DNA from 4 places in the Agarivorans sp. QJM3NY_25 genome. Region 1 is predicted to be linked to each of the others. Evidence: predicted binding sites of a transcription regulator. Region 1 holds the regulator's gene; each other region holds the start of a gene.

Region 1 (5,506 bases):
GTGTATGGAGTAAGGTTTTGGCGAAGCTATGAGGAATAATTGTGAACGATAAGATTTTTTCGCAGCAAGGTATCCATGTATTTTTTCTAAAGGCGTCTATAGCGATTATAGTGTTCTTGATGACAGCTATAATCGTTCAGCAGTTACAAGGTATGGCTGCTCAGGAAAGTAAGCTATATCTAGATAAAGCAATTGCCCAAGCTGAAGTTAGTTTTTATGAAGAACAAAAGTTAGTTAATCCTGAAGATAAACTGAAACAAAAAATCGCATCTGCAAAGTTGGAAGCTCTATCAAAATCAATTGAAACACATGACTCTTTACTCGAGTTCAACGAAAATTTGGCAGTGCTTTGCTTTATGCTTTCCATAATGAGTTTAAGCATTGGCCTTTTCTTTTGGATAAATTACTTACCATATGCTCAAGTGGCAGCTATATCAGTATCGAGTAATGCAACTGAAAAACCTTGGGAAGAGCCATATTTTATTACACCAAGGGAGTACCAGCAGTATTCGGTGCGTGTAAAGCATTTAGATTTACCCAATTAAACGGAACGTTGTATCTTCAAGTCCTAACGAGTTTCTGCCCCAAAGTTGTTTAGATTAGAAACTCATTCACATTGTGCTTATCTGTTTTTGCTATATTTCAGCTAATGCGATAGGCAAAATCCAGGATCCACCCCTACATTTCCGAAGCGTAAAACAACTGTTGGAAAGGATAGCTGACAAAACTAGCGTGTTAGAGAAAAATAGTACGCAGTAATTGATGTTTGCTTAATTTTTATTAAATTCAATGGCTTGAGTTGAAGTTTTTGAGATGCATGGCAAACCATGTGTATATCTGCATACAATAATCGTTGACTAAATAGTAGGTGTTAACCATAATTACGCTGCTCACCTACTATTGAGTAGAAAGAGGTGACCGTATCGCCCGGTCTACAATAGGCGACCAATCCCCTCCAATTCCTTTTAGAACCAGGAATAATCGCGTAGCCCATTCTCGTTATTGATATAGTTGTTGTATCGCACTTGATAGTCGTTTTTCTTGCGTTGATGATCAACGTAGAAACTTGTTACTAGAAAAGAACTGGCTCTTCCTAGCTTTTGGAGGATAACGACAAAATCGTCATCCTTAGCCCAAAGATACAAACGAATATTTTTCTTTGAGTTGGTCTCTTTGTGATAAAACAGCTTAATCGAAGCATCTTGATGATTTGTGATTATCTGTCGAACCCACTCCAGACGAGACGCTCTTCGAAAGTCGGGATAGCGTTCTAATATCCTAACATGTCGTCTACCGTTTACCCACTCGACTTCTTTTTCTTTTCTAGTGGTTAGGTGCCAAAATGTGTCTTCTTTACCATCCGTTTTTCGATGACATTGAGGGTTGATGTAGATCTCGCCCGCTAGGTATGTATCGGTTGATATAAAGTCTCTGTGAAAGAATTCATACAGGTGATTGATGATTTGAGTCGCGTCAACAATAGACAAGTCAATCGGTTCGCTTAGCATTTTGCCCCCTTTCTAGGGTTAAACCTGAATATGTTGAATTGGTCTTCCCAAGGAGGAGTGCCGCAATCTAAAGAAGAACATAATTTCTCTTCTAAGTAAGAGACAAATCGCTTTTTTATTCCGCTAGTCTTGGGGATGTCATTTCTATTTTTGTATGCAATTGCACCAATCAAAAGGTCACAAAGTTGAATTAATTGTACTTCGTACGATTGAACGATTGTTGCTTTAGCTGATAGTTGCCAGTGAGTACCGTTTTGCAAAACCTCACACATTTTCAGTGTTTTTTCAGCACCAAGCGTATCCATGTAATCTAGATATATACGATATTCATTGTCGACTTTTAAGAAGTCTCTCAAAGTGTAATAGAACATTTTGTAGTAGAAATCGCTATGAGAGCCTGCGTTATACTGGTTGTGATCAAGAGAGTTTTTATTTAGGACAACGGTAGATTTGAAGTTAACCTCCTGATCATCCAAGATTAAATCAATCAAGTCCTTATAGAGAGGCCACTGATGTTTGTTCAGTTTGCTCCATTTCAGCTCCGGTTTGTAGTTGTGTTTGTGCCTCAGGCTTTTGATACTTCGAGTTAAATTCTCTGCTTTTTCCGCACTGCAATGAAAAGCTCCCAGCACCATTACGTCACTGCCATCGTGAAGTAGGTGACAGCTTTCATCACAAAATATCTTGTAGACTGCCATTTCTAGGTTTGTACCGAAACATTATGATTGATGAAGAATAATCTCATAAAAAACGCAACATAATCAATTGCAGAGTTCTTTCATTTCTGTATGAGTGGAGGGGCAGTTTTTGCTCTTTACTATTGATGCTTCCCCCCTACTTTTTCTAAGTCAATTCATCAGAGAGAGGCTACTCCCTAGCTCAAATTGTCCAAAAATGAGTTAGCTCTACTCCTCGTATCCTTCTCTATCCCAATTTCTACTTATTTGTGATGGATGTCACGAAATGTGGGGTGTAGTTTCAAAGTAGCGGAAAGAATTCCAATGAAACTGAAACCTACACTTAAGCTGTTGATTCGAGATAAAACCTTGCTTCATTAATCATGCTGTATATACTAACAGTGTGCTGTATAAACTTACAGGTAGATTATGAAACCCTTAACGCCCCGTCAAACCGAAGTGTTTGAATTGATCCGTCGTAACATTCAAGACACAGGCATGCCGCCAACTCGCGCTGAAATCGCCAAAGAGCTGGGCTTTCGCTCGGCCAATGCTGCCGAAGAACATTTACGCGCCTTAGCTAAAAAAGGGGTGATTGAGATGATCCCCGGCGCTTCGCGCGGGATCCGTATTAGCGAAGACCATTTACCTGCTAATGCCGCGAATGACGAGCCAGAAGAAATCGGCTTGCCGCTGATTGGACAAGTGGCCGCAGGTGCCCCTATTTTGGCACAACAACATGTTGAGTCGCACTATGCGGTCGATGCTAATTTGTTTCATCCGCATGCCGATTATCTGTTGCGGGTGCAGGGCATGAGCATGAAAGACATCGGAATTATGGATGGCGATTTATTAGCGGTGCATAAAACCAACGATGTGCATAATGGTCAGGTGGTGGTGGCGCGCTTAGACGATGAAGTCACTGTGAAGCGCTTTCAACGTGACGGGAAAATGGTCTACCTTCATCCCGAGAACGAAGCACTTTCAACTATCGAAGTTGATTTAGAGTATCAAAGTGTTGATATTGAAGGTTTAGCGGTGGGGATCATCCGTACCGCAGACTGGATGTAGTTACTCCCTAAAACTAAGTTCCCTTCTTTTTAAAGCCCAAATTATAGCAATTTGGGCTTTTGTCGTTTACTTCACAGCTTTTATTTTAAATGTCTATATTTATAACATTCTATTTACAATTATTTAACTAAGCGTCTATTTTATAAGCAGTAAGGTATTTTAATTGCGAAGCCTTGCTGCTTTGGGAAGGGAGTTTTCCCTTATTTTGCGGCCACTTTATTATTGTAAGCAGCGATGTTTGCAATGAAGTGACCGGCCTTGGCTACGAGCAAAGGAGAGCGCTGTGGGCCGATGGATACCGCTAGTATTGCTGGCATGTTGGGTGAATCAAGCATGGGCGCAACAAACGATGTCGTTCAATTTACGCCCTGGTGTCACCGCCATTAGTGAGCAGGTTTACGGCTTGCACATGACTATTTTTTATATATGTTGTGTCATTGGGCTGGTGGTGTTTGGGGTGATGTTCTGGGCGATTTTTCATCATCGAAAGTCCAAGGGAGCCGTTGCCGCACAATTTCATGAGAGCACCAAAGTTGAAATTGTCTGGACGATAATTCCCTTCATCATTTTGATCGGCATGGCGATTCCTGCCACAAAAACCTTATTAGCGATGGAAGATCCTTCCGATGCCGATCTCACTATTCAAGTCACTGGTTCGCAGTGGAAGTGGCACTACCGCTATTTTGATCATGAGCTGGAATACTACAGCGTGTTGGCCTCGGATATGAAGCAAGTACAGGGCAAGCTTGCTAAGCGCGATAACTACTTATTGGAAGTAGATCATCCACTGGTGCTGCCAGTCGGCAAGAAGGTTCGTTTTTTAATGACTTCGGAGGATGTGATCCACTCCTGGTGGGTACCCGACTTTGCGGTCAAAAAAGATGCTAATCCGGGTTTTATTAACGAGGCCTGGACCAAAATTGACCAGCCGGGGATTTACCGCGGCCAATGTGCCGAACTTTGCGGTAAAGACCACGGCTTTATGCCGATTGTGGTGATTGCTAAACCTCAGGAGGAATACCTTGCTTGGTTGGCTCAGGCCGAAGCCGCTTACGTAGAAAAGCAGCAACAAGAGTTGGCCATGGTGGCGTTGACCATGGATAACGAGGAGCTGATGTCCTTAGGCAAAAGCGTTTATGAGAAGACTTGCGCCGCCTGCCACCAAGCCAATGGAGAAGGCCTGCCAGGGGTATTTCCAGCCTTAAAAGGCAGCCCAGTTGCGACCGGTGATGTGAACCAACATATCGACATGGTGGTGCATGGTGTGGCAGGAACCGCGATGCAGGCCTTTGGTAAGCAACTCGGTCTGAAAGAATTAGCGGCAGTTATTAGCTACGAGCGGAATGCTTGGGGGAATGATACGGGCGATATGGTGCAGGCTAAGGATGTCGCGGCAGTACAAGACGCGGCCAAGTAGCCACGGTTGGATAAATCGATTGGTGATAGCGGAACGACTAAGGACGTTGCCATGTTCAAGTACGACACGACGCGGCGCAATAGGCAATAGAAGGGAGAGTTAGATGAGCGCGACCACGGAGCTTAACCCGCAACAGGTAGAACATCACCACGCACCGCGTGGCCTATTGCGCTGGGTATTAACCACCAACCACAAAGACATTGGCTCAATGTATTTGTGGTTTAGCTTTGCCATGTTTATTACCGGCGGCGCGATGGCGATGGTGATCCGTGCAGAGCTATTCCAGCCGGGCCTGCAATTGGTGGAGCCAAACTTTTTTAATCAAATGACCACCATGCACGGCTTAATCATGGTGTTTGGCGCGGTGATGCCCGCCTTTACTGGCTTAGCTAATTGGTTGGTACCGATGATGATTGGCGCTCCCGATATGGCCTTGCCTCGTATGAATAACTGGAGCTTTTGGATCTTACCCTTCGCTTTTACCATGTTATTAGCCTCGTTATTTATGGAAGGGGGCGGGCCCAACTTTGGTTGGACGTTTTACGCGCCACTTTCCACCAAATATAGTCCCGATAGCACCGCCTTATTTGTGTTTTCAGTACATATCATGGGGATCAGCTCCATTATGGGCGCGATTAATGTGATTGTGACCATCATGAATTTGCGTGCCCCCGGTATGACTTATATGAAATTACCCTTGTTCGTTTGGACTTGGTTGATCACCGCCTTCTTGTTGATTGCGGTGATGCCGGTGTTGGCGGGAGCTGTGACCATGGTGCTTACCGATAAATACTTCGGCACTTCGTTCTTCGATGCCGCAGGCGGGGGCGATC
Region 2 (5,506 bases), 1.8 Mb from region 1:
ATAGTTTGATTATTTGTAAATATAATAACAAAAGAGAAACATAAATGGATTCAAATAGCTTGCAAGAAGATTTGCAATGGTGCTTAAATGCACGGCCATTACTTCCCTATTCACTACCCTATAGTGTAAATCTGGCTTGGCAGCAGCAATGGAAAAGTGCCCTATTCAAGCAATTAAACAGATTACCTTCGATTAAACCTCACCCACGTTTAGGTTTATATTTTGAACAGCTATGGCGAGCCTTAATAAAACGACATCCCGATTGGCAATTATTAGCCGATAATATCCCCGTACAAGAAAATGGAAAGACGCTGGGTGCGATTGATTTCTTACTCGTAAATCATCGGCAGCAAAAGGTTGAACATTGGGAATTAGCCCTAAAATTTTATTTGGCCGTAAAAAGTAACAGTAGTGCCTACGATTATGTTGGCCCAAACCTGCAAGATCGGCTAAGCAACAAGCTAAGTAAACTGTTACTCAAACAGATCCCTCTCGGCCGTCATCCACAAATCCAAGCACTACGACAAGTTTACTCACACTATCAATTTAAACAGCGCATCATATTGTCAGGTTATCTATTCGAGCAAGCGCCGGAACACAGTGAAACACTGCAGAGTCGCCATTGGTATAGTCATCAACAATGGCGAAAAAATCATCGAGGAGAAGATTGGTGTGAACTCAATAAACAGCAATGGTTAAGCCCGCCTGCTCATCAATTAGAGCCCATTAAATCAACAAGCTGGCAAATCGATCGGCCAATGCAACTGTATTGTCCACAACAACAGAAAAGAATTTTTGTTTGCCCTGACGAATGGTTCATCAGGGCAAAAGCGAGTTAGGAATAAGAGATAACTTAAGCTTTATTCTCGTCCAGAGAATATTCGCGCATCATCGCTTCAACCGTTTCAACCATGTTGGTACTACCACAGAAAAAAGGAACACGTTGATGTAACTCGGTCGGCTCAATATCCATAATTCGATTAAAGCCATCACTGGCTTTACCGCCTGCTTGCTCAATAAGGAAGGCCATTGGGTTGCACTCATACAATAAGCGTAGCTTCCCTGAGGGCGCAGACGCTGTTGAAGGATAAATGTAGATCCCACCTTTAAGCAAATTACGATGGAAATCAGACACTAAAGACCCAATGTAACGAGAGGTATAGGGGCGATTAGTATTCGGTTCAATCTCTTGACAATATTTGAGGTACTTCTTCACCCCAGTTGGAAACTTAAGGTAATTCCCTTCATTAATCGAATAGATAATCCCATCTTTAGGGATCGTCATGTTCTCGTGGGATAAATAGAATACACCTAAAGATGGATCGCAGGTAAAACCATGTACGCCATGACCCGTGGTATAGACCAACATAGTTGATGAACCATAAACCACGTAACCAGCCGCGACCTGACGATAGCCTGGTTGCAAAAAGTCTTCTAATACAACAGGGGAACTACAAGGACTGATCCGTCGATAAATAGAAAAAATAGTGCCTACCGATACATTCACATCAATATTAGAAGAACCATCTAAGGGGTCCATCAGAACAACGTATTTACTGTCGATAGAACGAGTACTATCAAAACTAACAAATTCATCTTCTTCTTCAGAAGCGACACCACATACTTCACCCCTTGCTTCCAATGCCGCTTTAAACATTTCATTGGCATAAAGATCGAGCTTTTGTTGTACTTCTCCTTGTACATTTTCTACGCCAGTTGCGCCAATAATATCGACTAAACCAGCCTTATTGATTTCGCGGTTAACCACCTTTGCGGCTAAACGAATCGCCCCAAGCAGTTGGGTCAGCTCTCCCGTAGCTTCAGGAAACTGGTGCTGCTTCTCAATTATGTATTCACCCAGAGTTATCATTTGTATCCCTATTTATTGACTCGCCCATGAAAACCTTTTCAATCTCCACAGTTATTTTGCAAGTATTTATTAAAAATTACTAGCATCATTAGTCAATTGTAATACATATAAGCAAAAAAATATTTGCAAATGCATAAAATTAACACTACTGTATATCCATACAGTAATTGTAAGGCCGTTAAATTTGGCATCGACTGAAAGCATGGAGCAAACAATGGCACAACAAATCAATCAACTGCTACAGAACAACAAAGTTTGGCAAGGTAAGCAATGGCATCGCAGCCAGCTAACGGTACAAGCAAGCGGCTTTGAACAGCTTGATCAACAGCTCCCAGGCCAAGGTTGGCCACAAGGCGCAATGACAGAAGTCCTCTATGAACAACAAGGTATTGGGGAACTACAACTGCTGTTACCGGCCCTGGCTAAATTAAGTAAAAAATCACAATGGATCATATGGGTGGCGCCTCCGTTCATGCCAAATGCCCCAGCACTGCAACAACACAACATTGATATAAGTAAGGTGATTGTGATCCGCCCAGAACAGTGCAGCGATATTATCTGGACCATTGAACAAGCCCTTAAAAGTGGCTGTTGCAGCGCCGTGTTAGGCTGGGTTGATCATTTAGATTTAAAAGCCAGTCGCCGCTTGCAACTAGCTGCCGAACAAGGCGACTGTCTCAGTTATTTATTTAGACCTTTGCAGCAACAACAACAAAGCTCCAGCGCTAGTGTTCGCATTACACTACATCCCAATAGAAATACCGACCAAATCAGCTACCAGCTATTAAAACGACGCGGCGCAGCTCCGCTCTACGGGCAACATATTCCTCGTCAAGTTTAATAGCAAAGCCCTCAATGTGACTAAAGCATGTATTGGATTTACCTTGATTTCCCACAACTCGCGCTGGACTTGCTACAGCGCGAACATTCGCCCTCCGAAGCCTTAGCTATTCACCATAAGCAACAACTCACTCAGTTCAACAAGGCTGCGCATCAGCTAGGGCTCTACTTTGGCTGTTCGCTCAATACCGCCTATCAGCTGGCACCACAGCTCCATCTCTATGAACAACAAACGCAAGTTACTGATGATTTGTTTCAAAACTTAGCCCAACAAGCTTTAAGCTATGCTGCGCAAGTCGCCCTGCACCAAGACCATGGCCTATTTATTAATGGTTCTGGCATGCAAAGTATTTATCCCACCCCCCAGACTCATGCTCAACAACTAAGCATCATCTATCAACAACAAGGCTTGAGCTTTCGACTGGCCTGGGCCAACACCGCGCTCGCTGCTCGCTGGCTGGTTTGCTCAAAGCATAAACAAGCACCCTATAGAGGGGTCGAAACACTCGACGCTCTACCACTAAGCGCCTGTGATTTGCCAAAAGCACAAATTGCCAGCTTACAAGCCATGGGGCTTTACACATTTAAACAGCTTTGCGCATTACCTCGCCCAGAACTGCGAAAACGTTTAGGAGAACAAAGCCTAAAAAGCTTAGATCAGGCGCGAGGTAAGCAGCCATACCCGCTCGCTTTTATTCAAGCACAAGACCGTTACCAGCAAATGTTTCCACTGCTGAGTGAAATCAATACCACTCAAGCTTTAATGTTTCCTTTGAAGCAAGCTTGCCAACATTTACAACACTGGCTAAGAGAACGCCAGTATTGCTGTAATGAAATCGTCCTTGAATTATGTTTTCGTGATAAGGCCAAACAAAGGCTCCTGTTACGCAGTGCCCGTATGCTACAAAGTCGTCACGACTGGTTTGCCTTATTTCAGCTGAAACTAGAGACTCTGAGATTACCAGCGGCGTTGCTCGAGTTTAACCTCAGTAGCGAAGCGCTCTACCCTTTAAATCATTCGAGCAATGGGCTATTTGACCAAGACCAAACTCAACTCGATGATCTGTTATTTGATCAACTCAACATCCGTTTAGGTAGCCAACGGATCCATCGTTTAAGCTGTCGAGCTGATTATCGGCCTGAACTAGCCAGCCAATATCAACCCTTAGAACATGCCTCCGCACTTAATTATCCGAGTAACTTTCCTCGACCATGCTGGTTACTGCCCCAGCTTAAGCCAATCAATATTGTGCATTATGAGCTGCTCTCAGCTCCAGAGCGTATTGCCAGCGGATGGTGGGATGAGCACCAAATTAACCGCGATTATTATTTGGCGAAAAGTCAGCATGAGGCGCTTGCTTGGATATGCCAAGAGAATCAGCAATGGTTTTTACATGGTTGGTTTGGCTAGGCTGTTGCACTTAATTAATGATTTTTAATCAAGTACTTAGTCGCAGAAAAAGCGGCTTAATGCCGCAGCTATCACTCTCTATTCTCAATGAGGAAGAAAATGTATTTAGCCCCGCTTTCCAAATGCGCTTATCAACATGACCTCGTTTATTTTAGCGGCTTATCTATGACGCCATCACACAGACTCGGCCTCATACAAGCTGCGGTCCCATCATTACCAGAAATAGACAAGCAGTAAGATGAATACGATTCCTTTTGCCGAACTCAATGCTCAGAGTAACTTTAGTTTTTTATATGGCGCATCCCACCCTGAGGAGTTGGTCGAACAGGCCCAGCAATATCAATATCAAGCGATTGCCATCACCGACGAATGTAGCTTAAGTGGTGTTGTACGCGCCCACCAACAAGCGACTCAACTCGGGATCAAACTGCTCATTGGTAGCCAATTTACTTGTCAGGAACAATGCCAAATCGTGTTGCTTGCCAAAGATCTACAAGGCTATCAACAGCTTTGTCGCTTGATTACAGCAGCTAGAAAAAATAGTCATAAGGGTCACTACCAACTCAACTTGAGTCAGTTTGAAAAAGACTTAGACAACTGCATACTGCTCATAAAAGCTACGCCACAACTAACGACTGCCCAGCTCCACCAGCTACAAATAGTTCGAAAACAACCGCTATATCTGCTATTGCACAATGATTTAACCGAAACCAGTCAACAGCTTAATGACTACCGCCACTTAGCAAAATCTAACCAAGTTCGCTGTGTTGCCTCAATGAATCCTCGCATGCATCTAGCCAAGCGGAAAAAGCTGGCCGATGTGCTCGATGCGATCCGCCACCATACCTGTGTACAACAGGCTGGATTTTTACTCTCCCCCAATGCCGAACGCCGCCTTTTAAGATGGCCACAACTACAGCAGCGTTACCGAGCAGAAGAACTAGCACTAAGCAGTGAATTGGCAGAACAATGTCAATTCAGTTTAAATGAGCTTCGTTACCAATACCCAAAAGACTGTGTTCCAAAGGGTTACACAGCCCAAGACTACTTACGAATACTCGTAGAACGGGGGGCAAAAAAGCGTTTTGGTAAAACCTTAGCGGACGAGATCCGTCAACAGATTGACCACGAATTAGCCTTAATTAGCGAACTCAACTACGAGCATTACTTTTTAACCATTTATGACATCGTCGATTACGCACGGAACCAACAGATCCTGTGCCAAGGGCGAGGCTCAGCCGCTAATTCGGTGGTCTGTTACTGTTTATATATTACCGAAGTTCATCCCCAGCAAGCAGGTTTATTATTTGAACGCTTTATCTCCAAAGAGCGAGATGAGCCACCCGACATTGATGTTGATTTTGAGCACCAACGCCGTGAAGAAG
Region 3 (5,506 bases), 1.3 Mb from region 1:
TTTACCGTATTCGGAGTTATACAGACTGAGCCGCCCACTGGGAATGTGTTGTTCCCAAAGCACTAAGCCACTATCGTTCAATACAATATTAAGTAAATTGATGTTCTCGTTGAGTTGCTCACGCAATTGCTGGTTTTGCCGACGTAATTCGACAATTTTCGGGTCACTATCATCCATAGTTAGTGTTTTATTAATTTGTAAACCATTTGTGCTTATTTTATCAACACCTTGTACATTATAGCTATCGCTTATTTATTCGCTGAATAATTTAGTGAGGGAAATGGCTTAGCATGGCCGTTCCCCTCACTAAATATGTTGAGTAAAAAACTCACTTTTTTGCAGGCTTACCAGCTTCCGGTATTGCCCATCGAAGCCCAAGGTTCTTGCGCAGCTAGCGATTCACCTTGTTGTAGTAACTCCACTGAAATACCATCGGGAGATACGACAAAGGCCATGTGACCATCACGAGGTGGACGATTGATGATGACGCCAGCTTTTTGTAATTTGTCGCATAGCGCATAGATATTTTCTACCGATACGGCAATGTGTCCGAAATTACGTCCGCCGGTGTAGGTTTCTGATTGGCCATTTTCATCAGGCCAGTTATAAGTGAGTTCCAAACATGGGGAATCTTCGGTTTTGACTCGTTCAATATCTTCATCACAACTGAGATAGATTAAACTGAATCTGCCTTGGTCACTCTCATAACGGCGGACTTCGCTCATGCCCAATAAATTGCAGTAAAAATTCATGGATTGATCGAGATCTTTTACTCTTACCATGGTGTGTAGAAACTTCATTTATTCTTCCTATTATTAATGACTACAAATTAAATAAATCTAAACTAGCGTAACATTACGCTTGGGTAATACATAAGTCTGTTTGTGGAATACAACTACAGCTCAGGATGTAGCCTTGTTGCTTCTCTTCATCGTTTAAACCACTGTCTTCGAGGATGCTGACTTCACCACTTTCTAGTTTGACTTTACAGGCACCACAAAATCCACCGCGGCAGGAATAGTTTAAATTTAGCCCGGCCTGTTCCGCTTGTTCTAAGATACTTTGTTGATTATTACCTTGAACGTGACTATCCCAACTATCAAACAGAATATTAATGCTCTTACTCACCACCGAGTCGCTGATCTGGTGGCCAAAGCTTTCAGAAAAATAATCGTCGGGATGCACCCCTAAGGCGAGCAACTGCTGTTTTGCGCTGTCCATAAAGCCCTGTGGACCACAGACAAATACCGAGCGTAGTTCTAAATCTTCAATATCGAGTAACATCCCGCGATTGAGTCTGCCCTGATAGCCTTGCCAAGTGCTTTGAGCGGATTGGCTTAAACTATAACGAATACTGCAGTGTGGCATTTGTTGAGCGAGCACTTCTAGTTCGGCTCGAGCGATCAGATCTTGTTCGCTATGTGCACTGTGTAGAAACACCACATCTAGCTGGCTGTTGATGTCACTCAGGTAGCGCAGCATCGACAGCATCGGGGTGATGCCGCTGCCAGCTGACAGCAGTAATAATTTGTTGCTTGGGCTGGCGGGTAAATGAAAGTCGCCCGCAGGGGCTAAGGCTTTGAGTTGCATACCTGGCTTCAAGTAGTCATGTAACCAATTTGATGCCAGTCCGTTGGAAACCCGCTTAACGGTTATTGCTAAGCTTAAGGGGCGACTAGGAGAACTCGACAGCGTATAATTTCGGTGTACTGGGCTGCCGTCTATCTCCAGCTCAATGCCTATATATTGGCCTGCTTGATAATGGCAGATGTTGCCCTCTGGAGCCTCCAAAATGAAAGTTTTTACATCATGAGTTTCTTCGCGTATTGCAATACACTTGAGTAAGCGGCTTTGTCCCGCTTGCCAATTTGTAGTCACTGTTGGGCTGGATTGTGTTTTTTTGATTTGCTCGGGATAATGTTCTGGCGTCTTGGTTTCTAGTACTTCTATGGTGTCATATAGACTGATCTTACCATGATTGAGTGCCACCACATTTTGTCCGAAATAAACGTTTCCATCGTTACCCTTACGATACTTAGCGAGTGTTGATAGTGGTTCTTTTTGCGGATGAAACTCTCCACGGGCTTGATCGAGGGTTGTAAAAATACAGCGCGAACAAGGGTTTTGCACCTCAAATTCTACTTCTCCAATACGAAAACGTTTCCAGCCATCTTCGGCAAATGCAGCAGTGTTTGTGACCACTAGGTTGGGCCTAAATTGAGCCATATTATGTTGCGTTGGGCTGCGTGAATTGAGATCTTCTAATGAGGCTTCAGACACTAACAATAGGGGATAGGCGTCGGCGAAAGCGACCTGACTATCCCGCTTTTTGACCATACGCTGAGATTGTTCCCCAAAAAATACTAGGTGGCAGTTTTCCCCTAAATATTGGCTAAACCAATGATCGTAATCATTATGGCAATGTTGTGCTTGAACCGTATCCTGCCAAAGCTTTACTGGAATATAATGATCTGAAAAATCGGTGTATTTAATGTTTACCCCTGCCATGTTAGGGGCTTCCAGATATAAGCCTTCAGGCCGTAAAACACTGTGGATTTGCGCTAACTTGGGGTGAGTTCTGGCGGTTAGTTGTTTGCCATCGGGTAAGCAAACCACAAAACGTCGGTCGAATGCTAGGCCATGTTCTTCTACGTAAGCGTGATTTAAATCAATCCCTAAGGTTGATTTTATGGGGTAAATGCTTAACTGGCTGATCTGCGCTTGACTCACAATAATGCCTTATTATTCTTTGCTCATAATTTTAATCTTACTTAAGGTGGTGCATCGAGGCTAGCTCAAATTACCCTGATGAGCGATTTCTTATGAGGAAAGGCTTGTATTTGGTAAACGCATAACTATACTGTTTTTATATACAGTTGTTGTGGCGTATTTGCTTACTTATGACTTTAATGAATCGTAAAATCATTCATGTGGATATGGATTGTTTCTATGCTGCGGTGGAAATGCGTGAGCAACCCGAATTCGCGAACCTTCCTTTAGCCGTAGGTGGTTTGAGTAGCGGTCGAGGCGTATTAACAACCTGTAATTATCTGGCCCGTCAATATGGTATTCGCTCTGCAATGCCAACCCATAGAGCGCTACAACTGTGTCCCCAATTGGTTTTAGTGCCGCCGCGGCTGAGTTTGTACCGAGAGGTCAGCCGGCAAGTACAGGCTATTTTTGCCACTTATACTCAAGTGATCGAACCTTTATCCCTCGATGAAGCTTATCTTGATGTGAGTGCGTGTGAGGCTTGTCATGGTTCGGCGACTCTAATTGCTGAGCAAATCCGCCAAGATATCTATAACTGCACCGGATTAACCGCTTCGGCTGGTGTAGCGCCGGTCAAATTTTTGGCAAAAATCGCGTCCGACCTGAATAAGCCTAACGGACTATATGTGATTAAACCCGAGCAGGTTTCGGCATTTATTGAAACACTCGCCCTAGAGAAAATATCGGGTGTTGGTAAGGTGAGTATTGAAAAGCTGCATCACCATGGCTTATATACTGGCGGAGATATTCGTCGTGCCAAACGCGATAAACTGCAGACTTTGTTTGGTAAGTTTGGTGAGATGTTATGGTTGCGTTGTCAAGGGATCGATGAGCGAGCCGTAAGTAATGACCGTAAACGTAAGTCGGTGGCGGTAGAACGAACTTTTGCCCAAGATGAGCGAGATAAAAGCTTAGTCGTTGAGCGTTTACTGGCTTTGTTACCCGAGTTACGGCGGCGTAGCGAGCAACATTTACGACAGGCCAAGATGAATAAGTTAGGGGTAAAAGTAAAATTCGCCGATTTTCAGCAAACTACCAAGGAGCAGCAGTGCCAACAGATTGATGAATCAACCTTAGTGGAGCTGTTTCATCAAGCCTTTGCGCGCGGTAAGGGCAAAGCGGTGCGTTTAGTTGGCTTACATATTGGTTTAGCTTACGAGCAGCAAACTGAGTCGGCACAGTTGAGCTTGCCTTTTAGTGATTAAGTGGATTCCTCAGCACTTAGCCTGTCAGTGCTTACATCTGGTTGTGGGCCGAACCGACAGATTGCTCTAATGCCTCATCGTTTGTTGGCTGCTGTATCGAGTTACCACACAATTCCGCCCTAGCTCAATAAGCATTTGGTGTAGGATTTGAATTTCGCGCATCCTGACTGCCTCCGTGTAGGCTTAGATAGAATTTGTTTTGACGAAATTAATTAGATTAAACAACGGGTGTGCGTCTGCTGTATTGAATTTACTAGAAATTATGAGGTGTTCGCTAGAAGGCAGCGTTAACTTACAAAGCCTTCAAAGGCAATCAAATTTTATAAATTCTAGGTATTTTTTCTGTCTTACCATCCTCTTATATCCACTAATAATTATGTAAGGAAAATATATGATAAGCCCTCGTATGAACGAAAATATAAAATGGTCAAAAACTCCATTTTCTGGTGTTGAATTTTTTTGGTTATCAGAGAAAACTGAAAATGGTAGAACGGCAATACTCAAATTTGAAGCTCATGCAGAGCTGCCGTTGCACAATCATCCTGGCTGGGAACAAATATATGTTCTTGAAGGCCGTTTACAAATCAACTCAGAAATTTATGCCGCAAATGATTTTGTTCTTATTAGCGCGAGTACAGATCATTCGGTATTGGCTTTAGAGCCGAGCATATATATTACTATTTCACAAATGGAAGGCGTAAAAGTTCTTGAGTAACAGCCAGTTAAAAGAATTATTGAGATATTTATGGACACCCCGTGTTTTGCAACTCCTGATTGAAGATCGGTTCGCTGACATATATCCGGCGATCGGAGCAAATAAAAATAACTAGACAGCCATCTCAACTAGCCAGATCTCGGTAATAGCCTAAACTATCAATAGTAGCAAATAACTAGACAGCCATCTCAACTAGCCAGATCTCGGTAATAGTCTAAACTATCAATAGTATTTTTTTGGAGTTATTGCCATGCCTCGGTCAAGACAGTCGCAAGTGAGCTTATCGGATACACCTTATTATCACTGTGTTTCCCGCTGTGTACGGCGGGCTTTTTTATGTGGCGAAGATAAGCAAACGGGCAAGAGTTATGAGCACCGACGCCAGTGGGTGGAAGACTATTTATTGCAACTTACTGCGGTTTTTGCCATTGATGTCTGTGCCTATGCTGTCATGAGCAATCATACCCATGTGGTATTGCACATCGATAAGGCCAAAGCCGAAGCCTGGTCCATGGATGAAGTCTTGGAGCAAATAACTAGACAGCCATCTCAACTAGCCAGATCTCGGTAATAGCCTAAACTATCAATAGTGTTTTTTTTGGAGTTATTGCCATGCCTCGGTCAAGACAGTCGCAAGTGAGCTTATCGGATACATCTTATTATCACTGTGTTTCCCGCTGTGTTCGGCGGGCTTTTTTATGTGGCGAAGATAAGCAAACGGGCAAGAGTTATGAGCACCGACGCCAGTGGGTGGAAGACTATTTATTGCAACTTACTGCGGTGTTTGCCATTGATGTCTGTGCTTATGCAGTTA
Region 4 (5,506 bases), 1.2 Mb from region 1:
CTTATGTTGGCGAGTTGTTCGGCAACAGCCCATGCTAAGGACATTCCATCATAAGTGCTAGTTCCGCGACCAATCTCATCCATGAGGACCAGACTATGGGGGGTCGCATTGTGTAAAATATTAGCGGTTTCGGTCATTTCAACCATAAATGTAGAACGCCCACTCGCTAAGTCATCAGATGCGCCAATTCGAGTGAAAATTCGGTCTATAGGGCCGATTTCGACACTATCTGCGGGTACATAGCTACCAATATAGGCCATTAAACTAATCAGCGCGGTTTGTCGCATATAGGTTGATTTCCCGCCCATGTTAGGGCCAGTCACAATCAATAATTTACGTTGCGGATTAAGTTGGACGGGATTAGCAATAAATGGCGTTTCGTTAACTTGTTCAACGACTGGATGGCGCCCACCTTGAATGTTGATACAAGCTTGTTGGACAAAACTAGGGCGAACGTAGTTTAAATACTCGGCGCGTTCAGCGAGGCAGCTAAGAACATCCAACTGTGCCAAAGCTTGGGCACTACGCTGTAATTCACTGATTTTTGGTAGCAGTAGATCTAATAATTGGTCATATAATTGTTTTTCAAGAGCAAGTGCTTTGCCTTGGCTGGAGAGTACTTTTTCTTCATGCTCTTTGAGTTCGGCAATAATGTAACGCTCCATATTCTTCAAAGTTTGACGACGAATATAGTGCTCCGGTACTTGGTCTGCATATAGGCGACTGACTTCAATATAGAAGCCGTGTACTCGGTTATAACCGATTTTTAAGTTGGCAATCCCGGTTTGCTCTCGCTCTCGTTGTTCAATTTGACGAAGGTAGTCATTGGCGCCGTCACTTAGATCTCGCCATTCATCAAGCTCCTGATTATAGCCTGCGGCTATTACCCCACCGTCACGAATTAACACTGGCGGATTATCGATCAGCGCTCGCTGTAATAGTTCCAGTAGTTCTGGAAAATCAGCAATGTCTTTAGCCAATGGTGCTAAAGCGACAGTTTGTTGTAAGTTGCTTTGTAATTCGGGCAAGATATTAAATGCATTGCGAAGTCTGGCCAGATCTCGAGGCCTCGCTGAGCGCAGCGCCAAACGCGCTAAAATTCGCTCAATATCTCCAATTGCTTTGAGCTGAGTTTGTAGTTGTCCGTATAAATCTGCTTGGATTAATTCGGCGATGCAATCTTGACGCACACGGACTTGAGCCTGATCTCTTAAGGGCTGATGCAGCCAACGATTTAGCAGCCGACTCCCCATTGCGGTTGCGCTGCGGTCTAATACTGCGCTGAGGGTGTGCTCTTGCCCGCCAGACAAATTACGGGTGAGTTCAAGGTTCTTACGACTAGCAGCATCGAGTTGAATAAATTGATTTTGCTTTTCGATGATGATCGTATTGATATGCGGTAAGGCGGTGCGTTGTGTATCTTGAACATATTGCATTAAGCAACCTGCGGCAGCTATCGCTAATGGGTATTCACTAACGCCAAAACCATCTAGGTGACGGGTACCAAATTGTAGGTTTAATATTTTTTGTGCGCTGGCAAGATCGTACTCCCACTCTCCGCGCCGACGTAGGCCTTTATTCGCTTGTAAGATCTCTACAAACTCAAAGTTATCGGGGTATAGTAGCTCAGAGGGCTTAAGTCTTTGCAACTCAGCTTGAAGCTGTTGTTCACCGCTGAATTGATTAATCACAAACCGGCCGCTGGCAATATCTAAATAGGCGAGTCCAATCTGCAGCTGTTGATTTACAACGCTTACCAATAGGTTTTCTTGCTTTTCTTCTAATAAAGCCTCATCGCTGACTGTGCCTGGTGTGATGATGCGAACCACTTTACGTTCTACTGGACCTTTACTGGTTGCCGGGTCGCCGATCTGTTCGCATATCGCGACCGATTCACCGAGTTGCACCAGACGGGATAAGTACGTTTCTACGGCATGATAGGGGATCCCGGCCATTGGTATTGGGTTGCCCGCAGATTGTCCTCGTTTGGTTAAGGAAATATCCATCAATTCAGAAGCACGCTTGGCATCTTCATAGAACAATTCATAGAAGTCACCCATCCGATAAAATAGTAAAATTTCGGGGTGCTGTGCCTTTAAGCTAAGGTATTGGCGCATCATCGGTGTATGTTTTTCTAGATTGATATCGGTCATTTCGGTCATCGAACTGCATAGTGAACTGGCTAAATGAAGCTGCAAGGATAAAAGTTGTGGCTGGATTAGGCAAAACTCTTTTACTAATTTATAGTGGAATAAACTTGATGCTGTATGAATAAACAGTATACTACTGGACAATAAGATTGTTTAAAGCACCTGATGAGGGCGATATGGATCAAAATAAACAAAAGGCACTGGCTGCGGCCTTAGGTCAAATTGAAAAACAATTTGGCAAAGGTTCAATTATGAAACTTGGCGATAACCGTACTATGGATATTGAAACGGTTTCTACCGGTTCGTTATCTTTGGATATCGCTTTAGGCGCTGGTGGCTTACCTATGGGCCGGGTGATTGAGATCTATGGCCCTGAAAGTTCTGGTAAAACAACCTTAACACTAGAAGCCATTGCGCAGGCGCAAAAAGCCGGTAAGGTTTGTGCTTTTGTCGATGCTGAGCATGCTCTGGATCCTATCTATGCTAAAAAGTTAGGCGTCGATGTTGATGAGCTACTTATCTCTCAACCTGATACGGGTGAGCAAGCCTTAGAAATCACTGATATGTTGGCCCGTTCTGGCGCGGTTGATATGATAGTGATTGACTCAGTGGCCGCACTGACACCAAAAGCCGAAATTGAAGGCGATATGGGTGATAGCCACGTTGGCTTGCAAGCACGCTTAATGTCTCAAGCTTTACGTAAGTTAACGGGTACTTTGAAACAAACCAACTGTATGTGTATCTTTATCAACCAAATCCGGATGAAGATTGGCGTGATGTTTGGTAACCCTGAAACCACTTCGGGTGGTAATGCCTTGAAGTTTTATGCTTCGGTTCGTTTAGATATTCGTCGTATCGGTGCAGTGAAAAGCGGTGATGAAATTGTTGGTAACGAAACGCGCGTTAAAGTTGTTAAAAATAAAATAGCGGCTCCGTTCAAGCAGGCCGAGTTTCAGATTTTGTATGGTGAAGGTTTTAATCGCTACGGTGAATTAATTGACCTTGGAGTGGCTGAAAAACTAGTTGATAAAGCTGGTGCTTGGTTCTCTTATAAAGGTAAAAAAATTGGTCAAGGTAAGGCGAATGCCTCAAATTACTTAAAAGAGCATCCAGAAATCGCTCAAGAAATTGAATTGACCATTCGTAATAACCTTCTTAATCCCGTGGTTGCGGAAGAGCCGGTAAACGTTGAAGACTTGCCAGTCGATAGCGAAGCGTAAGCCAATCTAGAGGAGCCGTAAGGCTCCTTTTTATTAATGATGAACCAGCGTAGCGCTTTAAACTCAGCCATCAATTTACTTTCTCGACGCGCCTATAGTCGCCGTCAATTATCGCAAAAACTGCAACAAAAGGGTTATTCACCCTCGGATATCGCTGACGCCATTGACTATGCTGAGCAGAATGCTTGGTTGGATGATATTAATTATGCGATGCAATTAACTCGCTCCCGCCTTGCTAAAGGTTATGGACGTAATTACCTCTATCAATACTTGCTCAGTAAAGGAATCGATAAGGCGATTGTCACAGAAGTGTTAGCGCTTCCTGAATGGGATTGGTATCAAGCCCTTCAGCAGCTGTTTGCACGTAAATTCAGTCAAGGCTTCCCCTCCGAACGACTTTTACAGCAAAAATGCAGCGCTTACCTATATCGTCGTGGCTTCGATTTTGAACTGATCAATCTTTTGTTTAGCGAGCAGCAGCAATAAGTGTCGAACACTTTGCCTATAAAGGTCTGCGTGCTATATTGTCGCGATTAATTTGAGTTTCATTTTTTTCAGCGCTTGTCGACGAGTAATACTAGCTTTACCACTAAGTCGAGTTGCTACAAACCCCCAGGAAAGAGTTTCATGAAGATGACTTCAGCTGAAGTAAGAGAAGCGTTTTTAAGCTTCTTTAACAGCAAAAATCACCAAGTTGTGGCAAGTGGTTCGTTAGTGCCACATGACGACCCAACCTTACTATTTACTAACGCGGGTATGAATCAATTTAAAGATGTATTTCTCGGAATTGACAAGCGTAGTTATACCCGAGCGACAACCTCACAGCGTTGTGTTCGGGCGGGCGGTAAGCACAATGATTTAGAAAATGTTGGCTATACTGCACGTCACCACACTTTTTTCGAAATGCTAGGCAACTTCAGTTTTGGTGATTACTTCAAAGAAGATGCAATTGCTTACGCATGGGAGTTTTTAACCGAAGTGGTTAAGTTACCTAAAGAAAAGTTGTTGGTGACGGTTTATCACTCGGATGATGAAGCTTTTAATATATGGGCCGATAAAATCGGTGTACCACAAGATCGGATTATTCGTATTGGTGACAAGTCACCAGAGAAAAATTTTGAGTCTGATAACTTTTGGCAAATGGGTGACACAGGACCCTGTGGTCCTTGTACCGAAATTTTCTATGATCATGGCGAGCATATTTGGGGTGGCCCTCCGGGATCCCCTGAAGAAGATGGAGATCGTTTCATCGAGATATGGAACGTCGTATTCATGCAGTTTAACCGCCAAGCTAACGGGCATATGGAGCCTTTACCAAACCCATCCGTTGATACCGGCATGGGCCTTGAGCGGATCTCTGCGATTTTACAAGGGGTCCACTCCAACTACGAAATTGATATTTTCCAAAACTTGATTGCAGCAGCTGCAAAAATCATCGGTACCAATGATTTAGAAAATAAATCGTTACGGGTCATTGCTGATCATATTCGAGCATGTGGGTTCTTGATTGCCGACGGTGTTATGCCCGCTAATGAAGGCCGCGGCTATGTATTGCGTCGAATTATTCGTCGAGCTGTGCGTCACGGGAATAAGCTTGGTGCGCAAGAAGGTTTCTTTTATCAACTGTTAGCGGCCTTAATTACCGAAATGGGGGATGCATACCCAGAATTGGCCAAGCAGCAGCCTGTTATTGAGCGAGTCTTACGTCAAGAAGAAGAGCAATTTGCTAAGACTTTAGATCGCGGCTTAATGATTTTAGATGAGGCGCTTCAGGGCTTAGAGGGCTCCGTTATCCCGGGTGAGTTAGTTTTTAAACTCTATGATACCTATGGATTCCCTGCGGACTTAACTGCCGATATCGCTCGAGAGCGTGAGCTTAGTGTCGATGAGGCTGAGTTTACCGCAGCAATGCAAGCGCAACGAGAACGCGCTAAAAAAGCGAGTCATTTCGATACGGACTACAACGATAATCTGCAAATTAACGCCGAAACCGAGTTTTTAGGTTATCAACATCTAGAAGCCGAGGTAAACATTGTTGCAATGTTTAAAGAAGGTGAGGAACAGTCGGTGTTAGAGAATGGTGATCATGGCATTTTAGTGCTTGATAAAACGCCATTTTATGCTGAATCTGGCGGT

Evidence for each region. Region 1 encodes LexA, which represses DNA repair genes until DNA is damaged. Its sites were predicted from a motif close to TACTGTATNNNNATACAGTA; they were not measured.
Region 2: the regulator LexA is predicted to act here: its motif matches at 2,017-2,036, upstream of imuA (translesion DNA synthesis-associated protein ImuA).
Region 3: the regulator LexA is predicted to act here: its motif matches at 2,859-2,878, upstream of dinB (DNA polymerase IV).
Region 4: the regulator LexA is predicted to act here: its motif matches at 2,262-2,281, upstream of recA (recombinase RecA).

Annotation. Positions count from the first base shown of each region.
Region 1 is NZ_CP194041.2:4,429,638-4,435,143, reverse strand. It holds gene ACRRSW_RS20330 (hypothetical protein) at 42-545, shown strand; gene ACRRSW_RS20325 (hypothetical protein) at 966-1,508, opposite strand; gene ACRRSW_RS20320 (DUF3800 domain-containing protein) at 1,502-2,206, opposite strand; gene lexA (transcriptional repressor LexA) at 2,615-3,256, shown strand; gene coxB (cytochrome c oxidase subunit II) at 3,606-4,673, shown strand; gene ctaD (cytochrome c oxidase subunit I) at 4,777-5,506, shown strand, end outside.
Region 2 is NZ_CP194041.2:2,661,327-2,666,832, forward strand. It holds gene ACRRSW_RS12265 (DUF1853 family protein) at 45-839, shown strand; gene fbp (class 1 fructose-bisphosphatase) at 854-1,870, opposite strand; gene imuA (translesion DNA synthesis-associated protein ImuA) at 2,085-2,711, shown strand; gene ACRRSW_RS12280 (Y-family DNA polymerase) at 2,739-4,121, shown strand; gene ACRRSW_RS12285 (error-prone DNA polymerase) at 4,360-5,506, shown strand, end outside.
Region 3 is NZ_CP194041.2:3,155,967-3,161,472, reverse strand. It holds gene ACRRSW_RS14435 (sensor domain-containing diguanylate cyclase) at 1-177, opposite strand, end outside; gene gloA (lactoylglutathione lyase) at 345-800, opposite strand; gene ACRRSW_RS14425 (MOSC N-terminal beta barrel domain-containing protein) at 856-2,730, opposite strand; gene dinB (DNA polymerase IV) at 2,910-3,977, shown strand; gene ACRRSW_RS14415 (cupin domain-containing protein) at 4,369-4,692, shown strand; partial or broken gene ACRRSW_RS14410 (transposase) at 4,943-5,224, shown strand; gene ACRRSW_RS14405 (transposase) at 5,305-5,506, shown strand, end outside.
Region 4 is NZ_CP194041.2:3,207,781-3,213,286, reverse strand. It holds gene mutS (DNA mismatch repair protein MutS) at 1-2,162, opposite strand, end outside; gene recA (recombinase RecA) at 2,327-3,370, shown strand; gene ACRRSW_RS14650 (regulatory protein RecX) at 3,407-3,856, shown strand; gene alaS (alanine--tRNA ligase) at 3,998-5,506, shown strand, end outside.